3 regions of the Shewanella sp. CAL98-MNA-CIBAN-0140 genome follow, and region 3 is predicted to be linked to each of the others. Evidence: predicted binding sites of a transcription regulator. Region 3 holds the regulator's gene; each other region holds the start of a gene.
What was found. The regulator LexA, encoded in region 3, represses DNA repair genes until DNA is damaged. The targets are predictions, from matches to a motif close to TACTGTATNNNNATACAGTA.
Positions count from the first base shown of each region.

Region 1: dinG (ATP-dependent DNA helicase DinG) is a predicted target of LexA. The motif match lies at 5,022-5,041, and genes of this name have one in related genera.
Region 2: AAEY93_RS13920 (LexA family protein) is a predicted target of LexA. The motif match lies at 4,334-4,353, and genes of this name have one in related genera.

Region 1 is NZ_JBEOPI010000003.1:147,508-155,673, forward strand. Features, by position in the region: gene AAEY93_RS02855 (TonB-dependent receptor domain-containing protein) at 1-1,989, opposite strand, end outside; gene AAEY93_RS02860 (DNA polymerase II) at 2,559-4,958, opposite strand; gene dinG (ATP-dependent DNA helicase DinG) at 5,073-7,148, shown strand; gene AAEY93_RS02870 (TSUP family transporter) at 7,157-7,930, shown strand; gene AAEY93_RS02875 (primosomal replication protein) at 7,927-8,166, shown strand, end outside.
Region 2 is NZ_JBEOPI010000026.1:5,665-13,830, reverse strand. Features, by position in the region: gene AAEY93_RS13940 (Tll0287-like domain-containing protein) at 1-45, opposite strand, end outside; gene AAEY93_RS13935 (sigma-54 interaction domain-containing protein) at 340-1,662, shown strand; gene AAEY93_RS13930 (NifB/NifX family molybdenum-iron cluster-binding protein) at 1,689-2,234, opposite strand; gene AAEY93_RS13925 (Y-family DNA polymerase) at 2,631-3,887, opposite strand; gene AAEY93_RS13920 (LexA family protein) at 3,899-4,306, opposite strand; gene AAEY93_RS13915 (MlaE family ABC transporter permease) at 4,616-5,728, shown strand; gene AAEY93_RS13910 (ABC transporter ATP-binding protein) at 5,728-6,495, shown strand; gene AAEY93_RS13905 (MlaD family protein) at 6,492-7,475, shown strand; gene AAEY93_RS13900 (PqiC family protein) at 7,480-8,076, shown strand.
Region 3 is NZ_JBEOPI010000021.1:46,268-54,433, reverse strand. Features, by position in the region: gene AAEY93_RS12270 (efflux RND transporter permease subunit) at 1-750, shown strand, start outside; gene AAEY93_RS12265 (hypothetical protein) at 910-1,173, opposite strand; gene AAEY93_RS12260 (hypothetical protein) at 1,170-1,433, opposite strand; gene AAEY93_RS12255 (VOC family protein) at 1,528-2,307, opposite strand; gene mtr (tryptophan permease) at 2,454-3,710, opposite strand; gene plsB (glycerol-3-phosphate 1-O-acyltransferase PlsB) at 3,710-6,133, opposite strand; gene lexA (transcriptional repressor LexA) at 6,398-7,012, shown strand; gene AAEY93_RS12235 (cell division inhibitor SulA) at 7,009-7,515, shown strand; gene coxB (cytochrome c oxidase subunit II) at 7,911-8,166, shown strand, end outside.

The sequences.
Region 1 (8,166 bases), on a different contig from region 3:
GTTAAAGTAATCAACCTTAATACCGATGTCATCAATGATATCCCATGCTACACCAAAGTTGATGTATTCTGACGTTTCTGGACCTAGGGTATCGTTAGCACGAATGTAAGTATCGTACTGTTTTTCGCTACAATCGGCATCAGAAGTACCTGATTGTTGACAGAATGGATAATCTTTACCACTTTCAGCGCTGAATGTGGTTGCCGCATATAACTGATCTAATGCTGGAGCACGGAACGCTTCAGAGTACGACGCACGTACGACAACGTTTTCCAGTGCTTGCCAGCGAACAGAGGCCTTAGGCGCAAAGTTATTACCAAAATCACTGTAATCATCGTAGCGAGCCGCAAGGTTTAATTCAACGTCATCTGTTATCGGTAGAACCGCTTCATAGAACATTGCCCATACTTGACGATCGCCGCCTGCAGAGTTACCCGCGCTACCACCAATCAAGCCAGCTTCTGACTGAGCGTCATACACTTCACTATACTGTTGGTCAAAATATTCCATACCGACATAATGTGCAACGGCACCAGCAGGTAATTCAAACGCATCAAAACCAAGACCTGCACTGTACTGATCAAATGTGGCACGACCTTGAGTTAAGGTTGTAGCTTTCATATTATTGATGCCAGCTTCAGAACCTAAATCAATATCATTTGCTTGGTTATAAGCAAGACCGGCATAGCTTAAGTAGTACTCACCGATAGACTTGTTATCGGCGATATTGTGATGGTAGTAAACTTCCCACTCAGCATCGTTTAGTGCACTGATAGTACCGCGTAAACCGGTAAGGTAATCTTGGTTATAATCGTCTACGTTACCATCACGAGTACCAATACCAACCCAACGGAAGTAACCAGTAGTTTCCTCACCATATGGGTTATGCGGGTTGTCTGCAGCCATGCTATTCCAAGCTGCAGCTGGAGGCGCATAACGACCAAACGAGTTACCTTGAGTTACCATAACACGGCCAAACCATTCTACGTCTTCAGCAATTTCATAGTTAGCATCAACATAGACTGTATTACGCTCTGTAGAGGCTTTGTTATAAGAAACGTTAGCAAACGCATACATACAGTAAGTAGAACCAGCTCCACCCCAATCGTTGTCTGCTTTAACAGTTTGGAATACATTTGAACCGTATTCTGATTCTAAGTCATCACATAATAGTGATGCTTGAGTAGTAGAGAAATCAGGTGCCGCAACTGTTGCGCCATAGATACTCCAACCAGCAGTTTCTTCATAGGCTTGGATTTCACCATCACCATTGAAGTCTGTCATGCTTGCTGCCGTATATGGACGGTCTGCGTCAGAGATCCCTTTACGGTCTTGGTGGTCAAATGAGAAAGTAATGTTACCTTTGTCCATTTGATAACCAGCGACAACCGAGAATTCTTTACTTGTCAAACCACCGTCTTGGTCACGTGAGCCACCACCAACGTTGAATTCAATACCTTGATAGTTCTTTTTCATGATGATGTTAACAACACCAGCAATCGCGTCAGAACCATAAGTAGAAGATGCACCGTCAGTTAAAATTTCAATACGTTCTACTGCGGCCATTGGGATAGCGTTCAAGTTAGCAGATGCACCACCTAGCGTTGGTGAACCTGGGAAACGCTTACCATCGATAAGTACTAGGGTACGGCTTGAACCAGCACCACGTAAGTTAATCGTTGCTTGCGATTGTGCAGAACTACCTGAACGCTCAGAGAATGAACCGAAAGAGTTTAAGTTACTGTTACGAAGTGCGTCAGCAACTGTAAAGTTACCTTCCATCTTCATATCTTCCGTTGTAATTACGGTAACTGGCGAAGCGCCTTCAAGGTCAGAACGCTTAATACGTGAACCAGTTACCTCGATACGTTCTACTTTTGCGCCATCTTCAGCAGCAAAAGCTACTGGTGCAGCGAATGCAGTTGCAGTTGCAGCTACACCACCGATCAGTGCTAAGCGCACTGATTTAGCTAATACGTTCTTATGCATTGTCTATCTCCCTGGACTTTTATGTCTTTCTTATAATATTGACGACCATTTTAGGTGTCTATCGAATGAGGGGTTGCAACGAATTGACTACAAACACTCAATTGCAGGTGCAATAAAATCACATTTAATACAACTAATCAACATTTGAAACACCGTAAGCGCAAAAGTTAATCAAATGTAATGACTAAAGCTGTTAATAAATATGAACAGAGAGTTTTTTTTATCAATTTAAACAATAACTTGAAATAATGCATGTTCGAAGGAAATAAATACCCAAACCCAAATCAAAAACATAACATCATGTTTTGCTTTACGATTTATTCGAAATTGATATTTTTTTATCATTATGGCAAACATAAAAAATGTTAACGGTTCATAATAGGGATAAGTAGCAGTTGTTTAACATTTTTTATCGGGAGGGGATCTGTCATGACTTTAGATAGTCAGATTTCAGCTATCAAACGATGCTTACCCCCCTGTATTTAATAAATTGTTAATTAATACAAAGAAAATACAGCTCATTCTATCTCGCGCTAAAAGACATAAAGTAGAGGCTTAGGTCAGTAAACTTAAAGCAATATGAGTTGATTATTTACCAGTGAGTCAAAACTTTGTCCACACAGTTGCAAAATAGGCTCTGCGATGGGTTTAATTTGTTTACTAATGTAATATTCATAATCAATATTTTGTGGTTTTGCTTCAATGGCTTGGGCCCCAGTAAGAGTCATGATGTAGCGGATTTGTTGCCCTTTTCGAGTAACGTTGACGTCGCCTAAAATTTCACCAAGCTGTTTAGCCGCTTTTACATGGGGTGATGATTTAGCGGTATAATCTTCAACGTTGCGTCTTAAGCGCTTTTTAAAAATGAGTTCATCGTCTCTGGCACCATTGTTAATGGCCGCGATCTCATTGCTCAGGTAATCAATGATATCTTCACCTTTGAAAAACAGTTCATATAAATGATATTGCATCCTACGCGCTATCGGGCTCCAATCACTTCTCACCTGCTCCATGCCTTTAAACGTCAGCTTCAATTGCTGCTCATCATTGAACACCGCACCGACATAACGCTTTTTGCTGCCTTCATCTGAGCCCCTAAGCGTGGGCATAATAAACTGTTCAAAATGTGTTTCAAATTCAAGTTCAAGATAACTGCTTAATTGGTATTCTTGTGCGCACCAATCAAGCCAACGTTGAGTAATTGATACCGATAGGTGTTTACCGACAGCTTGAATATCTTTGATGCCATGATTATTCCCTAACCACACAAATGTGGAATCAGTATCACCATAAATCACCTGATAGCCGCATTCTTCTATCCATTGTTTGGTCAGTTTCATTATTTGATGACCGCGCATGGTAATAGAACTGGCTAATTTTGCATCATGAAATACGCAGCCTCGAGAGCCAAGCACGCCATACAATGAATTCATAATGATTTTTATCGCTTGCGATAAAGGGGCATTTTTATCACGTTTAGCCCGCTCTCTTTGTTCTGCAAGGCTGGCGACTAATGCTGGTAAGATGGGCTTGTCCCGGCTAAATTTAGCGCCTAAATAGCCATCCACGGCGGTGGTATCATTGTGTAAACTTGTCGCATGTAACCCTTCGACTAAGCCTTTAGGATCGATAAGGAATGTTCTGATAATCGACGGATACAGGCTTTTAAAGTCTAATACTAAGACATCTTTATAATAACCAGGGATAGAGGACATCACATAGCCGCCAGGGCTTTCTAAACCCTCACTTGCGGGGAATGCTGGTGCCACAAAGCCACTTCGATGTAAGTGTGGTAGATATAAATGATAAAATGCCGCAATCGATGCGCCAACGCGGCCAAACTCCAAGCCGGTTAACTTAGCGCGTTCAAGTGCAAAATCTAATAGCTGGGTTTTTTCAAAAATATCCCACACTAAGCGACAATCAGTCATGTTATAAAAAGCCAGTGCATTTTTATCTTGCTCAAACAAATGAGTAATTTGTTGACCACGATTTTCAACATGGTCAATGGCTTTACCTTCAGCCAATAATTGCCGCGAAACCGTCTCTAACGAAAAGCTATCAAATTGATAAAACGCGGCTTTAAGCCAATCAATACCATCTAAGACTACACGCCCAGGTAGAGATAATGTCTCAGGTCGATATTTGTCGGCCACTTTCCAACTCAGTTCGCTATTACCTCGGCCTATGATTAATGGAATTTGATGTAAAACACAGCGTTTGAACAACAAGGCTAAATCAAAGGTCACCACAGCCCAGCCGATAATAATATCGGGATCATAGTCGCTAAACCACGCAATTAATCGATGGATAAGTTCAACTTCATCCTTAACCCAAATGATAAAGTCATGACACTCTGGTTGTGGTTCGCCCACCATAAACACGCATTGATAATCGGCACCATACAAACCAACCGAATAGAGTTCGCCGGCAAAACTGCACTCAAAATCCAACGAAATCATCTTCAACGGTATCGAGGCAAGTGGGTTTGTGGGCATTTTTCTGACACGATTAATCGATAACACTGGAATGGTTGAAGCGGGATTAACCTCTTGATAATGCCCTATGCATTCAATATCTAAGGCGATAAAACGCTCAATAAGGTAGCGTTGCTCAGGCCTTATATCGGCTTCAAATAAACTAATATCGACATCATTAGCAATGCGACTGAGTAATTTTAATTGCGTATTTGACTTAAGATACAAGGCACTAATGGGCTCATGGGCAAAGCTCATCAGTGATATCGATTGCGCTTTAAGCGCAAAACCGACGGTGTTAATTAATTGATTGACGTCTTGTTGACGGCAAAAACATATCACCTCACTGTGATAAAGTTCTGCTAAGACAGGACCCTGAGCGGTTTTGATATAATACTGGAGGACTAATTGCCCATGACGATAAATAGCATGGCGAGTTAATACTTGTCCCATCACATTGGTATAAGTAGGTTGATGATTTGTCGGCTTCACTACGGGTTTGAATTCCTGCACAAGTTTACTCAATTTGATTTATTACTTCGTGGCATGCTAATTCACTGTTATTATGTACAGCATAATTCAGTCTATGTAGAAATCATACTTCCTATGCTAGCGGATAATATAAAAAGTCAAATTCGCACCATTTATAAAGAAATTGCCGCATCTATGCCGCAATTTCGTTCTCGTCGCGAACAAAACTATATGGTAGCGGAAATCTCTAAAACTTTAGCAGGTGAGTATGACAAAGACCGTCGTATTATTGTGGTTGAGGCGGGTACGGGTATTGGTAAATCCTTGTCCTATATATTAGGCACGATACCTTTAGCTATCGCCAGTAAAAAGAAAGTCTGCATTGCCAGTGCAACCGTAGCACTTCAAGAACAATTACTGCATAAGGATCTGCCTTATTTTTTACAACAATCAGGTATTGAGTTTAAGTTTGGTTTAGTCAAAGGTCGTCAACGCTATGTGTGTTTAGCCAAACTTGAAGCCATGATTGGTGCACAAGACAGCTCACAAATAGCCATGTGGCAAACTAAACCCGATCAGAGTCAAATTAATGAATTACAAAAATTACATCAAGATTTTCATCAAAAACGCTGGAATGGCGAAATCGATACCTTAGAGCATCCTATTCCTGATTTTTTGTGGCAACAAATTTGTTGTGATAAGCACAGTTGCCATCGTCAAGTGTCGGCTCACCATAATTGTCCGTTTCATAAAGCCCGTGAAGATGTCGACACTTGGGATGTATTAATTGTTAACCACAGCCTGCTATTTGCCGATTTAGAGCTCGGCGGTGGCGTCATTTTACCTGAACCAGAAGACATGTTTTATGTCATCGACGAAGCTCATCACCTGCCCCTTGTTGCCAGAGATTTCTCCAGTGCGCAAGCGACACTGCGGGGAGCATGTGATTGGTTAGATAAGGCATCAAAAACCTGTTCAAAATTACAAAATCAACTTAAAACCACCCATATTATCGCTCCAGTTCAAGCGATGCTCGATCACGCCACAGAATTAACCAATTTACTGACCCAAGTGGCTCATTATTGTGATACTCAACCCCAGCTATTTGCCAATCCGGAATCTAGGCTTCGTTTTGAACACGGTAAGTTACCGCAATCATTATTAATACAGGCAGAAAATCTTGCGACGGCATCCGGCGCCGCGGTAAAGCAATTTAATAAAGTGGTCTCAGTCTTAAATGAAGCCATCAAAGATGGTGAGGTGCCTAAACATCAGTCGGAAGGGTTATTGTCTGAAACCGGCTTCATCTTACAAAGGCTAGATAACTTACATAAGCTATGGAAGATGATGGCCAAAGAAGACAGCAAAAAAGGCGCGCCTATGGCACGTTGGGCGGAGTTAATTACCGGCAAACAACAAGATTATTTATTTTGTTCATCACCCATAGAAGTCGGCTTTATGCTTGAATCCATGTTATGGCAAAAGGCTGCTGGAGTGGTATTGTGCAGTGCCACGCTGCGGGCGTTAAATAGCTTCAACCATTTTGCCCACCAAGTCGGATTATCAATCAACGATGGCAGTCGCTTTTTAGCCTTACTATCGCCTTTTGACTATGAGAATAATGCAACCTTATTCATTCCTCAAATGGTTAATGAACCTACCAACGATAATTACACCGCCGAACTGGCACAACATATTGTGACATTAATCGATGGTGAAATGGCCACCTTAGTGCTGTTTGCATCATATTGGCAAATGGACAAAGTGGTTGAATTCGTCGAAGGTAAAATCCCTAAGGACCAGCTTTTTGTTCAAGGTGCAATCCCGCGCCAGCAAATATTAACGCAGCACAAAAAACGTTGTGATGAGGGGCTACCCAGTGTTATTTTCGGCACCGGCAGTTTTTCTGAGGGCCTTGATTTACCGGGAGACTATTTAACAAACTTGATCATCACCAAGCTCCCGTTTGCGGTTCCTACATCACCGGTAGAACAAGCTCACGCCGAATATGTAAAAGTAAAAGGCGGTAACCCATTTTTACAGCTGACAATTCCCGATGCTTCACGTAAATTAGTCCAAAGTTGTGGCCGACTGTTACGAAATGAGCAAGATTATGGCCGAGTGACCATTTTAGACCGTCGTTTGGTCACTAAACGTTATGGCAAATCATTAATTGATGCCCTTCCTCCTTTTAGACGTGTTATCGAATAGGTATTGAGTTGGATTTATTATTAGACCCTAGCCATTGGGCTGTATTAGCGGTCATCGGTATTATTGCTGGTTTTATTGACGCCATAGTTGGCGGTGGTGGGCTTCTTTCTATTCCGGCATTGCTGACCGTCGGTATTCCACCACATTTAGCCTTAGGGACCAATAAACTTGCTGCTTGTTTTGGCTCTCTTACCTCAAGTTACACCTTTTATAAACAACATTTATTTACTCCTGCATTATGGAAAGCGTGCTTTTTTGCCACACTGATAGGATCTATTGCAGGTTGTGGTTTAGTGTTTCTTATTGATGCTAAATGGTTAGAGAAAATATTGCCATTGCTGATTATTAGTATCGCGATTTACACCTTATTGAACCCCAAAGCCATGGGCGAAAAAAATATAACTGTCCCCAAATCTCGCTCGCCAAAGTACAAACAGATTAGCCAAGGTTTTATTTTGGGTGGATACGATGGTTTTGCAGGACCTGGTATTGGTGCCTTTTGGACGGTAACGTCTATCTCACTGCATAAGCTCCCTCTACTTCACAGTTGTGGCTTAGCGCGAGTGATGACAGCAGTGAGTAACATTACAGCATTAATTATCTTTGCCTCGGTGGGGCAAGTGCAATGGATGCTTGGCTTGTGGATGGGTGTATGCATGATGGCGGGGTCATTTATCGGCGCAAGAAGCGCGATTCGATTCGGAATACCTTTTATTAAACCAATATTTATTATTATGGTATTGTCGATAGCAGTCCATCTTACGTGGAGTGCATGGGTATGAACACCCAACAATTAGTCTCAATGTTAAAACAGCAGCTCGTGCAGCTTGAACAAGATGCCTTAATTCATGACCAAAATTTGGCACCTTCTCAACGTCAATCATTAAAAGATATTGAACGTTTTAACAGTCAGTTATTTGCCCAACAAGGTGCTCAACTAAGCCCTTGCATTACACAATTACGTAAAGATATCAAACAACTCGAAAAGCAACTTTTCCTTAAATTGGGTAGCAATGTT
Region 2 (8,166 bases), on a different contig from region 3:
GCTAGCCTTAATCAATGATTGTGTGTGTTTGTGTGTTAAGCGCATTATTGTTATTCCTCTATTTAAAATCGTTTAATCTCAATGAGTTTTAGGGTTATAAAAAAACCTATGACTGAGTCCAATCACAAAACATATAGCAAGATCAATACAAAGCTTGTGCCATATTACACCGACAAATTTAAAATATATAAAATCAGCCACTTAAAATTCATTGATATTTGCGAGAGGCACATGCTAGGTTATGAACTGACAAATATGGCATTGTAGTGACAAATATTGCGCTAATAATGTCACTTTAGAGATTAACTGATTAATGTGTACAGTAAGCGAGAGTGATAAATGAGTAACACCACTGTTGTGCAATCAATGATAAACGCGATTGATAAACCGGCAATATTTATTACGCCAGATTATGTTATACATGCGGTTAATCAAGCCTATTTAGAAACGTATGATACACAAGTCATATTAGGCCAAAGTAAATGCCATCAGATATCTCATCACAGTAATGAGCCTTGTGATAAACACGGTGAAGAGTGTCCTTTGCAACAATGCCAGAGTACTGCAAGGGCTGCCAATGCCGTACATATTCATAGCACTGCACACGGTAAGTCATATTGCGATATTTTAATGAAACCCATTAAAGATAACAGTGGCAAGGTATTGGGATATCTGGAGGTTTTAGATGCCATTGATTATGCATCAACAGAGTCTAAAAAAGGCACCATGGTCGGTCAATCTGCGCCGTTTAAGCAAATGCTCAACAGAATTAACCGAGCATCTCAATCCAGTATTGCGGTGCTATTGCAAGGTGAAACTGGTGCCGGTAAAGAACTCGTCGCTAAAGCTGTGCATCAAGCCAGTAGCCGCAATGATAAACCTTTTGTGGTTATTGAATGTACCGGCCTGAGTGAAAATCTGTTCGAAAGTGAGTTATTTGGTTACGAGAAAGGAGCCTTTACCGGGGCAACCACCAGCAAAAAAGGTCTGATTGAGATAGCCCATGGCGGCACGGTATTCTTTGATGAGATTGGCGATGTACCGATGAACATGCAAGTTAAACTGCTAAGGTTGCTAGAAACCCAATGTTATCGCGCCGTGGGTGGATTAAAACAAAAACGTTCCGACTTTCGATTAGTCAGCGCCAGCCATAAGAATTTACTCGATTTGGTTGAAAAAGGTGAATTTAGACGCGATCTGTATTACCGCATTGCAGGATTTCCCATTTACTTACCCTCGTTGCGTGAGCGCCTTGATGATATTCCAGGACTCGTAAATCATTTTATAAAGTACTCTGAATACAAACATAAAAGGTTTTCGGCTAACGCATTAAATCTGCTCAGTCATTATGCATATCCAGGTAATATTCGCGAACTGAAAAATATTATTGAACAATCGGCACTGATTGCCAACGAAGATATTATCCACAGCAGTGATTTACCTGAAAGCGTTCAACCTAACCACACATCGACAGATAAAAAAAATACACTAAAAACGGCAACGGAACTCATGTCACTCGATGACGTGGAGTACGCGTATCTTTCTCAGGTCTGTCAGCAATTTCAAGGATCTCCAGCAGAATTAGCCATTAAGCTTAATATTAGTGTGCGGACCTTATATCGTAAATTACAGCGCTATGAATTAAAGCTAACAGCGCTGTAATGACGCAATATCAACCATAGTTACCATTAATGTTGATGTATTAGTGAATGCTTTTTATTGCAACACGTTTTCATTGTTGCGGTTGCTGTGCCCATTTCTGATCCGCAGCAACGTTTCTTTGTCGCCATTTCAGATCCACTGCAATGACCATCGTGACTGCCCGCTTCTCCGTCAGCATGATTATGATCACAACAACCACCGTTCGCTTGTTTAGCAATATGCTTAGATGAAGGGCGTCCCTGACTTGCCTCGGTATACTCCTCACAGTCAGCTAAATTAGCACCGGCAAGATCGTCTATTGCTGTACGACCATTTTTAGCGTGAAAAACACTCAGTTGCCGACTTAATAATTTAGCTAATAGTTGTTGGCCAATGTTACGTACGATCACGCGATTAGCGCCATGTGCCAGTATCAAACTGACTAATTGTTGTTTACCCTCACATCCATCTGTTAGTGCAGGATTGGCAAAACGCCCTTTCACTTGACCTTGATCGTCAATAAAGAGCACCTCATCAGCTTTGCTAAAATGGCTGGAAATATGTTCGTCTTTCATTGGTATGGCGGTAATCATTATTTCTCCTCATGTGCATTTTGCATTAACAACGCTTTACCATTAGTTAAGTCGTCCATTAATTTAAAACACACAGATTTAAGTAACTTCAACTCGGGTTAAGAGGTGGGATAAATAGGCTTAACATAGCTTTTGGCTGCCCCATAAATAGTTAACTGAATTTTAGCGCTTGGTATAACCCAACTACAGTTAATGGCATATGCTATATATACGCTTATTTATGGCATATGCCAACTTTAATTTAGGGTTTGTGATCTGTTGCACTATTTATATCGATATCAATTATCTAAACATCTGACTGACAATCATTAGTGCCCTTGACCTTATTGCGATAAAAATAGCGGGGCGATTATTCGCTCTGTAGTGGCATTAATCATGAAAAACTAATAAAACCCCTTAACATTTTATCTTTGGCAAACATTTCCATTGGGTCGAATATTGAGGTGTTAGCAAATCACGGCGCATGGCCCACTTTTGCTCTATCCCTTGTGCGGCCAGAAACACAGTGTCGCGACCGTAGCGTTGGTTGATGCCATCTAGCGTGTGCATTAGCGCATGGGTGACCTTAGCGGTATTAAATAAATCAAATTGAAAATGCTTCTCGCTGGCTAAATCAACTAGGCCCACGCCTATTTTGTAATAGCGTACTCCTTGACGAAATAGCCTTGGAGCAGCGTGGGTCATAGCTTTGGTGAGCTCAACGCTGCAATGGGTTGGGCATGGAAAATGTACGATGACTTTATAACTTACTGGCTGTTCGTCATGGGGGGAATTACTCGCAAACAGCAACATGGTTTTACAATGGGAGTCTTGCTGACGCGCTTTGAGCGCCGCAATACCAACATGCTTACTTAACGCTTGTAATAATGACTCATAATCGGTGATGCGCTCGCCCACACTGCGGGTGGAGAAAATTTGCTTTTTATCAGCCCTCGCCTCATCCCATTGTTTACACACTTGGCCGTTAAGCTCGCGCACCGTACGCTCTATTTCAATACTAAACTGCTTTCTCGCAAGACTGGGCGGCATAGAGGCGAGATCAAATGCGCTGCGAATATTGATTAACGCAAGCTTGTTACTCATCTTCCTGCCAATTCCCCATACTTCTGCAACCGCCAACTGTTTTAAAATGTCGGTACGTTGCTGCATAGTCTCGATAACGCACACACCTTGGTATCCCTGGATTTTTTTAGCGGCGTGATTAGCAATTTTAGCCAAGGTCAAGGTTTCGGCTATGCCAACACAAACAGGTAGGCGCGCTTCTTTCCAAACCGCGCGGCGGATTAACTGACCTTGGGTATGCAGGCATTTGATCGCGGGATAACAATGCTTAAAAGACAGAAAGCTTTCATCAATCGAATACACATGCTGCTCTGGGGCAAAACGGCCTATTATTGCCATCATCTTTGCCGATAAATCGGCATACAATTCATAATTAGATGAGCAAACGATGACATTGCGCTGGGCGCATAAGGCTTTAACTTGAAAATAAGGTAAAAACTTTTGAATGCCAGCCTCTTTTGCATGTCGATTAGCGGCCACAATACAGCCATCATTATTGCTGAGCACAATCATCGGTCTACCACGCCAATCAGGACGAAACACCTGTTCAGCACTGCAATAAAAAGCATTGGCATCGACTAAGGCAAACATTTTACCTACTCTTATTTGCTTACAAGCAGTGGGCTTTGACGATGACAACGAATTGAGCGGGTCACCACGCCTTCAATACTAAAATCATCATAGTCGCAGATGGTCACTGGTAAATATTGCTCATTCGATGACACTAGCATTCGCCGTGGCATGTCGAGAATTTTACACACAAATTCACCATTAAAATTAGCCACAATCACATCGCCGCTTTTCGCGGTTTCATGGCGATCGACAATCAATAAATCGCCATCGAAGATCCCCACCCCTTGCATCGACTCGCCCTGGGCTAAGCCAAGAAAAGTCGAACTGGGATGCTGGATTAATATCTCATCAAGACTTAAGCCTAATTGAAGGTATTCGGCTGCAGGGCTTTCAAAGCCAGTAATACCGGCACTCGCTGCAATAGGAATAATGCGCATATGACAACCTCGCACACTTATAACGTGTACTGTATAAAAACACAGTACATCTTACCGCTAAATTTAGTTGGTGCAAGTTTATTTATTTTTTCTTGCGCCATGCGCTGTGCTCTTCAAGCATTGGAGTGGTTTTTATTGAACTTTAGACGCCGCTACACGGCAACCTTATCTGTTGTTTATGAAAGAATATGTTCAAGGTCAAAATATAATCAGAGTGATTGGTCTACACTGATCATCAGTACAAGAATTAACCTAGTTCGTGTATAGCGTAACCAATAGCATTATTTTTCCCTTTGCTCGGGGTCTAGTATGACACTCGCTACATTCCACATTGATATGCAAGATGATAACTGTTCACTGCATCTTACGGGTGATTGGCAATTGGGCCAAGCGCCACTGGGCGCGGATATTTGCGCTACGCTACCCTCTGCTTGTCATTCCGTCACATTAATCACCACAGAGTTGTCGCACTGGGACTCAAGTCTCGCCATTGCCTTATTACAATTGTCACGTTGGTGTGAACAACAACAAATCGCCTTAAATGTAAAAGACACCCCACAAGGATTACAGCAATTATTACAACTTGCTACCGACGTTCCTGTTTATCAAGCAACGAATGATAGTGCCATTGGCGGATTATTAGCAGCCTTACGTAGCTGGCTTATTGTGCAAGGTTTACAAGTACACGACGGATTAGTGTTTGTTGGTGAGAGTTCACTGGCATTGGGTCGTTGGTTCAGAGGCAAAGCCAGTACTCGTCGCAGTGATATCGTGTTTTTTATAGAACAAGCGGGACCTAAAGGATTGGCTATTGTCACCTTAATTAGCCTGCTTGTGGGAATGATATTGGCCTATTTAGGCTCGGTACAGCTGCGGCAATTAGGGGCTCAGGTGTATGTTGCAAATTTAGTGGCTATCGGGATGGTGCGTGAAATGGGCGCGCTCATGACAGGCGTTATCATGGCTGGCAGAACAGGGGCTGCTTATGCAGCGCAATTAGGCACAATGCAGGTCAATGAAGAAATTGATGCTCTGCGCGTAATGGGCATTTCGACCATGGAATTCCTGGTTTTACCTCGATTATTGGCATTGATTTTTATTATGCCACTGATGTGTATTTATTCAGATGTGATCGGCATGATCGGCGGTGCGATTGTTGCCAATGGCATGGGCGTAAGTTACACCCAATATATTTTGCAAACCCAGATTGCGATCGATTGGGTAGACATTTCCACCGGTTTGATAAAAAGCCTCATTTTTGGCTTTCTGATTGCTATAGCGGGTTGTCAGGCAGGCCTTCTTTGCGGTCGAGATTCTAATGCCGTTGGTTTAGCCACCACCAACGCTGTGGTTAAGGCGATTGTCTTTCTTGTGGTCTCTGACGCCGCGCTTAATATTTTGTTCGATAAATTAGGGATCTAATGATGGTTGATGATGCCTTTATCAGTGTTCGCAATCTTTGTGTCGGTTATGGCACTACCGAAGTGCAACGACAGTTAACCTTCGACATTCACAAGAATGATATCTTTTTTGTCATTGGCGGAAGTGGTTGCGGCAAAACGACCTTGCTTAAATCAATGGTAGGACTGTTAACTCCGCTCAAGGGTGAAGTACGCTATCAAGGTAAAAACTTTTATGACGCAGATGAACCGGCGCAAGTGGCTATGCTTAAAGACTGGGGCATTACCTTTCAAACTGGGGCGTTGTTTTCCAGTATGTCACTTGCTGAGAATGTCGCTTTACCGCTGCAACTTTATACCGACCTTTCGGAGCGGCAAATCGCTGAAGCCGTGGCCTATAAACTTGCATTAGTTGGCTTAGCCGGGTTCGAGAAATTTTATCCTGCCGAGTTAAGTGGCGGCATGCACAAACGCGCAGGGTTGGCGCGCGCGATTGCACTGGATCCACAATTGTTGTTTTTTGATGAACCCTCTGCAGGATTAGACCCCATTAGTTGTATGCGCTTAGATCATTTAATAGTGCAAATCTGCCAAGCACTTGATTCGACCGTGATTATCGTGTCGCACGAGCTGCCCAGTATATTGTCAATCGGTACCCGCTGTGTGTATCTGGATAATCAAACCAATACCATGCTCGACTGTGGCGATCCGAGAGAATTAAAACTTAACAGCAGCCAACCTCGGGTGCGACAATTTCTCAATCGTGCTGACAAAGTGGAGGCATCATGAGTAAAAGCCAGCGACTTCCTCTTGCGATTGGTGCCTTTATTCTGGGCGCTATTATCTTAGTGTTTATTGCACTGTTATTCTTTTCTGGAGGACGGATATTTGCCGAAAAAGCCCCCGTAGTGATGTTTTTCAACAGCTCAATCCAAGGGCTTCAGGTGGGCGCCCCCGTGAAGTTAAAAGGGGTTGTGATCGGTGAAATAAGCGATATCAGTATCGATTTCCCCAATAACAATAGCCAAGGTATTACCGCCGCTGTTCATGCTAATTTGTTGTTGAAACGCATCAATCTAAAGGGTATTCAAGTGGGCGAAGAGTTTTTCTTCCACGCCATCGATAACGGTTTACGTGCCCAGTTGAATTATCAGAGTTTATTAACTGGACTCCTCTATGTTGAGTTAGATTTTTATCCCAGTACTTTGCCTCAGTTTCATGGTGGAAACAACGCCATATTAGAGCTGCCAACCATAGAAACTGATTTCGAATCCTTGTCAAAAGATTTGCAATCTTTGAACCTTAAAAGCTTAGTCAATAATGTTGATAATTTGGCCCAACAACTCAGCGACATAGCTGCCAGCGGACAAATACAACAGGCACTGGAAAGCTTTGACAGTGCGGCTAACGCAGTCAAAAACACCGCTGTTCACATCGATACGACTCAGGCTACGTTAGGACAACATAGTGCTGAAGTTCTGGTCAAACTGGATAATCTACTTGTCCAATTGAACCAAGATGAACCTAAGGTTATTCAATCACTTGATCACAGTTTGACGGCATTACGCGAGACATTATTAAGCATTAATCAGCTCACATCCCAAGCGGGTAATTCACTTGCTCAAGATTCGCCGCTATTAATCAAGTTAGATAACACGCTAGAAGAAATTCACCGCGCCGCGCGATCACTACGCAGTTTGAGCGAAACCTTAGATGAACAGCCTGAGGCCATCATCCGCGGCAAAAAAACCATACCTTTAGGAGAATAACGTCATGAAATTTGGGTCGTGGTCAATTCATTGGGGAGCCTGCCTACTTGCGCTTAGTCTGCTTTTTGGCTGCCAAAGCTCACCCACGAAACAGTATTTTGTGCTCACGGCTATCCCCAGCCAAATTGAAGCGGGCAGTACACGCTTAGATCGTGATATTGGTATTGGGCCAGTCGAGATTGCTGAGTATCTTAACTTCACTCAGGTGGTGTACCAGCGGGAAGATGGCAGTTTGCAAAGATTCACCAATAGCTATTGGGCTGAACCACTAGACCAAGGCATTAGTCGGGTCATTCGTCTTAACCTTAGCCAAGGCGATCGCAGTCGTAACTTGATATTGTTTCCTTGGCGAGCAGATAACCGTCCTCAATACAGCATAAAAATTAAAATCATCAGTCTCAATCGTGATGGCGTCAACGCCAGAATGAATGCTAATTGGGAACTAATAGATATCCCATCAAACCGTCATATAGAACGACAACATTTTGCGGCGACGACTGAGGCAGGCTCAACAGCCGCTGAATTGGTTAACGCGTACAGCTATTTATTAGCTCAATTGGCTCAGGAAATTGATAAATCGCTGCAACGACTGCCTAATTAAGCGACCGCATGACGATCTGGTTAACTAAGTTCTGATTAAAAAGTAATAGGCTGTGACAACGTCACTCATTGCATGGTATGTAGCCGCTGG
Region 3 (8,166 bases):
TTACCGTTAAGTTATTTAGCCGAACTCAAAATCATTGATGGCGCCCCTATGTTAGCCAGTGAAAATGGTCGCCTTATCTCGTGGGTGTTTGTCGATCTAAAAGACATTTCTATCGGCGAATATATTATTGAAGCTGAAAAGGCACTAAAAAAACAAATCACTCTACCTGCGCGCTACAACTATAGCTTTGCTGGACAGTACGAGTACATGCAACGGGTTGACGCTAAAATGAAAATGGTGATCCCATTAATGATTGCGGTGATTTTTATGCTACTGATGATGACGTTCAATTCAGTAACACAAGCATCTGTGATCATGCTAAGTTTGCCTTTTTCATTGGTGGGTAGTGCATGGCTGCTCTATGGGCTGGACTATAATTTTTCAGTTGCGGTATCGGTCGGTATGATTGCCTTAGCCGGGGTCGCCGCCGAATTTGGCGTGGTCATGCAGGTCTATCTCAATAATAGTATTAAGGCCTATAAGCAAGCCGACAACTACCACAGTAAAGCGGATTTAACCGCCGCATTACTCGACGGTGCAGTAATGCGAATTCGGCCTAAAGCCATGACAGTCGCCACCATCTTTTTTGGTTTACTGCCGATAATGTGGGGTAGTGGTACGGGTAATGAAGTCATGCAAAAAATTGCCGCACCTATGGTGGGCGGCATGGTAACAGCGCCGCTATTGTCGCTATTTGTTATCCCGGCGATTTACTTGCTTATTTACGGCCGCACATTACCTAAGCAATAACGACAAACGTTAACGCTAAATACATTCACCCTAGAAACAACAATCCTCAAGTCACTCGGTGACTTGAGGATTATTTTTATGAGCGTTTATACTCATCTTATTGGTACTTACTAAATGGTTTTGATTTAGTTAACCTCTACTCAGGTTAAAAGATGGGGGTTATTGACGTTTAAGTGACTCATTTAACTGATCGACTTGATCTTGCTGCTTTTTACGGCAGGTGGCAATATCGTCTGGGTGACCATACTTGCAAGGATCGCTTGCCAGAATGGCTCTAGGAAGATTAATCACCATATAGTCAGTGTCATTTTTATTGTCATCCCCATTGCCAGCCTTACCAATACGGATTGGATTTGTTCCACTACAAGCCGTTAGCAGCACTAAACTCGATAACAATGTTAATTGAATTATCAGCTGCTTCATTGTTGTAATATCCCTTGTTTTTCACGTGCGAGAATTACCATCCGAAACATACCCCATGCCATAATGACAGCACCAGTAACCAACATAATATTGATGAGTACAGGGTTGGCTAACATAGGTAAAAAGTCTTGGTTAAATCCGGCAAATATTCCGTAAAGTCCTAGGCCAAATAGTAATGTACCGGGAACATCGGTAATGGCCACTATCAGCATACTGCGGTTAATTCGTGCTAATGCGGCTTGAGTTGTTTCTTGGGTCATAGACTCATCCTTGGGTTTTATTCATCCTTTAAAGCCACTCGCAATGACATAGTTTTTTGCTTCAAGTTCCAATTCTGACCTTTATTATCCGTGATTATGTTGTGGGATCCAATAAAGTTATAATTGAGAAAAATCCACCTTGTGGATCAGTAAGAACAGAGAAACGACCTACATCAGGAATATCGGTCGCAGGCACACAGATGGTAGCTCCTAGACTTTTGGCTTTTGCAACTGAAGCATCGCAATCGTCGACAGCAAAATAATTCATCCAATGCGCAGGAGCATCGCCCCATTCTTCAGTCATTTCCAACATGCCACCAATGGCTTGCTCGCCGACATACAATTGCGTGTATTCAAACTCAGCCATGTCAGCTAGCTTGGTTTGGTAGCCTAATACATGGCTATAAAACTGTTTCGCGCCAGCGGTATCACGACAAGCAAGCTCAACCCAACATAGGGTATTTGATTCTTGCGATCGCTTGATGCCAATATGGTCTTGGCCTTGCCACAATGCAAAACGACAGCCTTCTGGATCTGTGCATAGCGCCATTCGACCAGCATCTGCGACAGAATGAGGCCCCGCAATAATCTCACCTCCAGCTTGAATCACAGCCATAGAGGTAGCATCGACATCATCGACCGCAAAATAAATTGTCCAATGAGTAGGTAATGCCTCCATTTCTGCCGGCATTGGGTACATTGCCGCAATATCATCACCGTCTATTTGCAGCATAGTATAATGCCCTTCTGGCATGGGCATATCATCGGCTTCCCAGCCAAATAATGCCTGATAAAATGCTTTACCTGCCGCCCAATCATGAGTCGCTAGTTCAATCCAGCAAGGTTGTCCTTGTTGATACTCTTGTACCTGCATTATCATCATCCTCTATAAAAAATAGTTGCTTTTATATGGCCAACATGAAACGTGTCTCATAAGTTAAGTCGATATCAGCAGAAAAGCAAAAAGCCTTCAAACGAAGGCTTTTTTGAACAATTATAATTCTATGTAACAAGTTAAGATTATTTAAATACCGGTAAGATATCCGCCATTGCCAGTAAGTGACATGTTGCTGTGATCATCCCAAACAACACCACCAGTACAATCAGCGGAGTCCCACCTGGCACCTTAAAACCGTCGGCATTGGGATATTGTTGCCTCACTTTATAAGCCAACAAAGCGGGTACAATAACGGCCCATATGGTGGCCGCAAGCGCAGCAAATCCAATCGCTAAAATAAATCCATTCGGAAATAATAAACCCAGTATTGTCGGCGGTATAAACGTAACCGCGGCCGTTTTAATCCGTCCGGTGCGTGAATCATCAAAATTAAAGAGATCGGCAAGGTAGTCAAACAGCCCGAGTGTCACCCCTAAAAATGATGATGCAACGGCAAGATTGGCAAACAGGGTTAACATGTTATCAAGCCATTGGCTGGCAATCACCCCCGACAAGGCCGCGACTAACACCCCGATATTGCCCCCTTGCGCAATAATATCGGCAAACTGGCTGCGTTGAATATTGCCCATTGTCGCCACTAACCAACACACATAAATAACCAATGCGATACTGGTTCCAGTAACGATGGCTTTCACAATCGTATTGGCATCTTTACCGTAATACTTTACTAAGCTCGGCACGTTACCGTGATAACCAAAACTGGCCAACCCAAAAGGAATAGCAGCGAGTAAATAAGGCAGATAACGCGACTCACCATCGGGTGACGCCAATTTCACCGTGTCAATGTCGATTAATAAATTACCGATAGCCAAGAAGAAAGTGATCATCATACCACCGAGCATGATGGTGGTGATCCGATCGACCGCTTTAGTACTGATAAACACCACAAGTGCCAAGACAATAGCAAAAACCAAACCCGCCACGCTCTGAGGCAAACTAACACCCAGAGCCGATAAGCTGTGATTAACAATCGACCCGCCACCACTGATATAAGCATAGGTTAAAATATACAACACAAAGGCAATAGATACGCCGTTAATCACCCGCCAAAACTGCCCTAGAGTTACGCGGGTTAAGGTGTCAAAACTATCGCCAGGTTCAAAATGCAAATTGGCTTCTAATAACAGCAAACCCGACATTAACATGCAAAACCATACACCTAACAACATGGCTAATGAATAACCAAACCACATTCCTGCACTAACGACCGGCAAGGAAAACATGCCCGCACCGACTGTGGTCCCAGCAATAATCATCGCCCCACCCAATACTGACTTACCGCTAGCTCGATGCTTTGCTGCATTCATGTGGTTGGCCATTATTGTCCGTGCTCCGCTGCCACACTATCAACAATGGTTTGTCTTACTGAAGAACTGAGTAATTTATTGGCATTATCTCGAATTCTTATCACTTCAGAACGATTCTCGACACTGCATAAATATCCCAATTCTTTTAGTTTCACGCTCAAGGTGTTATACAACTTTTTATCATAAAATTCTGGTGCGGTAATGCCATGTAGAGCCCCTAAACGTTGGGCTAACATATGACTATCGGTTTCCAATCCTGAACGCTCAAGCTCCGGATTTATCGCCAGTAAATTAAAGATAATGGCATAGCGTTGCAACGTCTCATTGATGGTTTCAGCAAGCAGTAACACTTGAGTAATATGGTGAAGCGTGATCACCAACTGATCGCTACCGCTCAACAGACCTTGTTCAACCATAAAGTCTAAAATGCAATCTACATGTTTAGGAACATCATCAATACCCATAAAAAGTTCAGCTTTAAGTAATGGGTAAAAATCCATCACTATGGCATGGATTCGGGTGCGATCGCACACATCATAGTGCACTAAACAACTGGCGATGAGTGAAGGTAATGCCATTAAATGAATAATATTATTACGGTAATAACTCATGGTAATAGCAACTTTTTCATCAACCGAAATTATCTCGCCAATAAGGTCCTTAGTACTGACAAACTTATTTAACGACAGACAATGATCAACAATTGACTTGCCATTACCCTCTGCAACGGATGCGTAATGGGTATAAGGCACTGTGTTAAGTAATGCTAAATACAAATCAAGCTGACGTTCTAACTGGCTTCTTTCTAATGCATTTTGCTCTGATGCCAATAACACTAAACTGGTCAATGTCACCGAGCTGGCCGCAGCAGCGCCGTTGATATTGGTCATTACACGATTGGCTAGTAAGTTGACCGATGGGGTAAACCATGATGGTTTCTGATCAGGATCGTTCGCAATCTCTTTACGCCATTCTGGCGCCTGCTCGTTTAAGAAATGTTGTAAATTAATCGGCTCACCAAAGTTCACATAACCTTGGCCAAAATTGCCTAATTTACGCAGAGCCCCAAATAACTGCCAAACAGATTCTTTTTTCTTTTTCTTACCGCTTAATTCTTTATGGTAAGTGGCCACTTCCATCACATGGTCATAACCTAAATACACAGGCACTAAGGTCACAGGGCGTTCAATGCCACGTAACACACTATTAATAGTCATCGCTAACATACCGGTTTTAGGCGCTAGCAAACGCCCGGTACGAGAACGACCACCTTCAGTGAAATACTCGACCGAATAGCCCTTAGCAAATAACTGATCTAAGTATTCACGAAATACTGCGGTATAGAGTTTTTTTCCATTAAAACTACGACGGATAAAGAATGCTCCGCCACGACGGAACATAGGCCCAGCAGGCCAAAAGTTAAGATTAATACCGGCAGCAATGTGCGGTGGAACCATACCCTGATAATACAAAATATATGACAACAGTAAGTAATCCATATGACTACGATGACAAGGCACATAGACAATTTCATGGCCGTCATGATGTAACTGCCTTATCTGTTCTGCACCTTTGATATTGATACCACTGTATAATTTGTTCCATAACCAAGTGAGGAAGCGCTCGGCAATGCGCACAAAACTATCAGAATAGTCAGCGGCAATTTCATCAAGGTATTCAATGGCGGTTTCACGGGCTTTCTCGACAGATACTTTTTTGTTTACCGACTCTTCTTCAATGGCTTTCTTGATTGCATCAGATTTAAGTAACGACGCAAAAAGCACTTGCCGATTCGGTAATTGCTGCCCTGTCATCACTTTGCGTTGACGGCGGAAATGCACTCGCGCAACACGGATTAATTTGTGAGCAATTCTTTTATCGGTACCGTGTTCATCAGCCATAAGACGAAGCGATAATGCATTAGAAAACTGTACAAAATTGTGGCGACCTAGAAACAAAATCATTAGCCATTTTCGCAGCCAGGTCGGGTTTTCCCTTTCAAAAAAAGCCGCTTTCATGCTGTCATCTTCTTTACCCGGTGTGCGACCCCAATAAAGGCTCACAGGCACCAACTGAATATCTAACTCAGGACATTGACGATGAAGCGCTAACAGACTGGTAAAACTATTAATAAATTTTTCACCGCTTTCGCGTTTACCAAAAAGCGGTTTGCGGCCTTCAAGACAAACGATGCGTGATACTTTGAGGCCATCCAATTGCAGTGGCTCATATGGACTGGGCATACCAAAGCTCTCAGTGATTTCGCTTAATGCAGCGGCATCACTGATTGATTCTGTTTTCATAACATAAATCAGAGGTTTAGATGGATCTAAATTAAGATCGTCAAAAGGATCATGTGGCACAACAACCGTGAGTACCATCGATTTTTGAATCCATTTTAACGCTCGTAAAAATATTGAATCTGGTTTTGACATGGTTATTTTCGCAACATAAGCCACTGTAATATTGTCGTATAGGATACCAGAAACCAGCCTGCTTACACTATCAGACCGATTTATCTTTACGCTTGAGTTCTCACTATCAGAAATAACATCAGACAATCAATACACAATAACTAATAGAAACAGGTTGTTGAATGATACTTGACCAACAATATTCAAAAAAGAGTTGGTTAATACTTGCACGAACAAAAACACTGTGTATAATGACAGTCACTGTATAAAAAGACAGGAACCATCATGAGACCGTTAACGCCGCGCCAAGCAGAAATTTTAGACTTAATTAAAAACAATATCACCGAAACAGGTATGCCACCCACTCGTGCTGAAATTGCGAGTCGTCTTGGCTTTAAAAGTGCTAATGCCGCCGAAGAGCATTTAAAAGCATTAGCCAAAAAAGGTTTTATCGAGATCATACCTGGTACCTCGAGAGGTATTCGTTTACCTCATGAAGAACAGCTTGAAATCGGTCTGCCACTCATTGGACAAGTTGCTGCTGGAGAGCCTATTTTGGCGCAAGAGCATGTAGAACAATATTATCAAGTCGACCCAAATATGTTTAAACCCGCCGCAGATTTTTTATTACGGGTTCGTGGTGATAGCATGAAAAACATTGGTATTTTAGAAGGCGACTTGCTCGCTGTACATAAAATGCAACAAGCGCGTAATGGTCAGGTTGTGGTGGCGCGTGTTGATGATGACGTCACCGTAAAACGATTCGAACAAAAAGGTAATATGATTTATCTGCATGCAGAAAATGAAGATTATAACCCGATAAAAGTAGATTTAAGTTGCCAAAGCCTAACCATCGAAGGGCTTGCAGTTGGCGTTATCCGTAATGGAGATTGGTCATGAACAAACTAATGGGCGTAGCGCCACGTCACCCAGGCTTATGGGTAGATTTAACTGAAACAGATCTGCATGGCAACCAAACCATTCAAACATTACAAACTGTCACCCAAGGTGAAGCAGAACTGAGTCAATTGTGTAGCCAACTGGCGACGTTGAGCCAACAAGGCAGATGGATTGTATTAATTAGTCCACCTCACATAGGCTATAAGCATATGCTGGCCAGTGCTGGAGTGAGAATGGATCGTATTTTACTGGTGCACACCAAAGATGAAGTCGAAACATTATGGGCCATGGAAAAAGCTCTCACGAGCGGAACTTCTAGTGCAGTGGTTACTTGGACAAGTTCACTCGATGCTCGCGATAGTCGTCGATTGGAAATTGTCGCTAAGAGCGCGCGAGCATTAGGCGTGGTAATTGAAAATGTGAATGCTCACTTACCTCACAAACATCAACTTGTTAACTCTACATTAACAAGTGGAGCAGGTAATTTTTGCTCATTTCACTAAGCATAAATCCTTAATTACCAAGCCCTGCATTGAATTCAGGGCTTTTTTTCATCTTTTTTTAGCCTATTTACCAACAAAGTGATCTTGATCAATGTTTAATCTACAAGTAATGTGGTTAACAAGGATGAAACATTCTTCATCTTTAATTGGATAAAATGACAGTAATCAAGATTACTGTCAGACAAATAATCCAAATAGAAATTGATAAGTTCAGTCGTAGGTACAAGCGTGGTGCACAGCTAACAATAAAAGCGTAGACAGTCTGTATACAACCACCAGAGTACTTTGAGTTCATCAAGCTTTTTTCGGGAACCGAAGAGTTTGCATAGAGCTGAGATTTACTGTGTGACTTTTCTTTGTAGTTGCTATTTTGCAATTAGCAGGGGAGTAGTCTTGTGAAGCAATGGTTGTATTTTTTATTGGTTGTGTGGGTAGCACTTCCGCTTGGGGCAACAGAAATGCCCCTCAACATGACCCAAGGCGTGACGGATATCAGTGGTAAGGTTTATGACCTCCATATGACGATTCTTTACATCTGTTGTGCTATTGGGTTAGTGGTGTTTGGGATCATGATTTATTCGATGATTTATCACCGCAAATCAAAAGGTGCCGTTGCGGCCAATTTTCACGAAAGTACCAAAGTGGAAATTG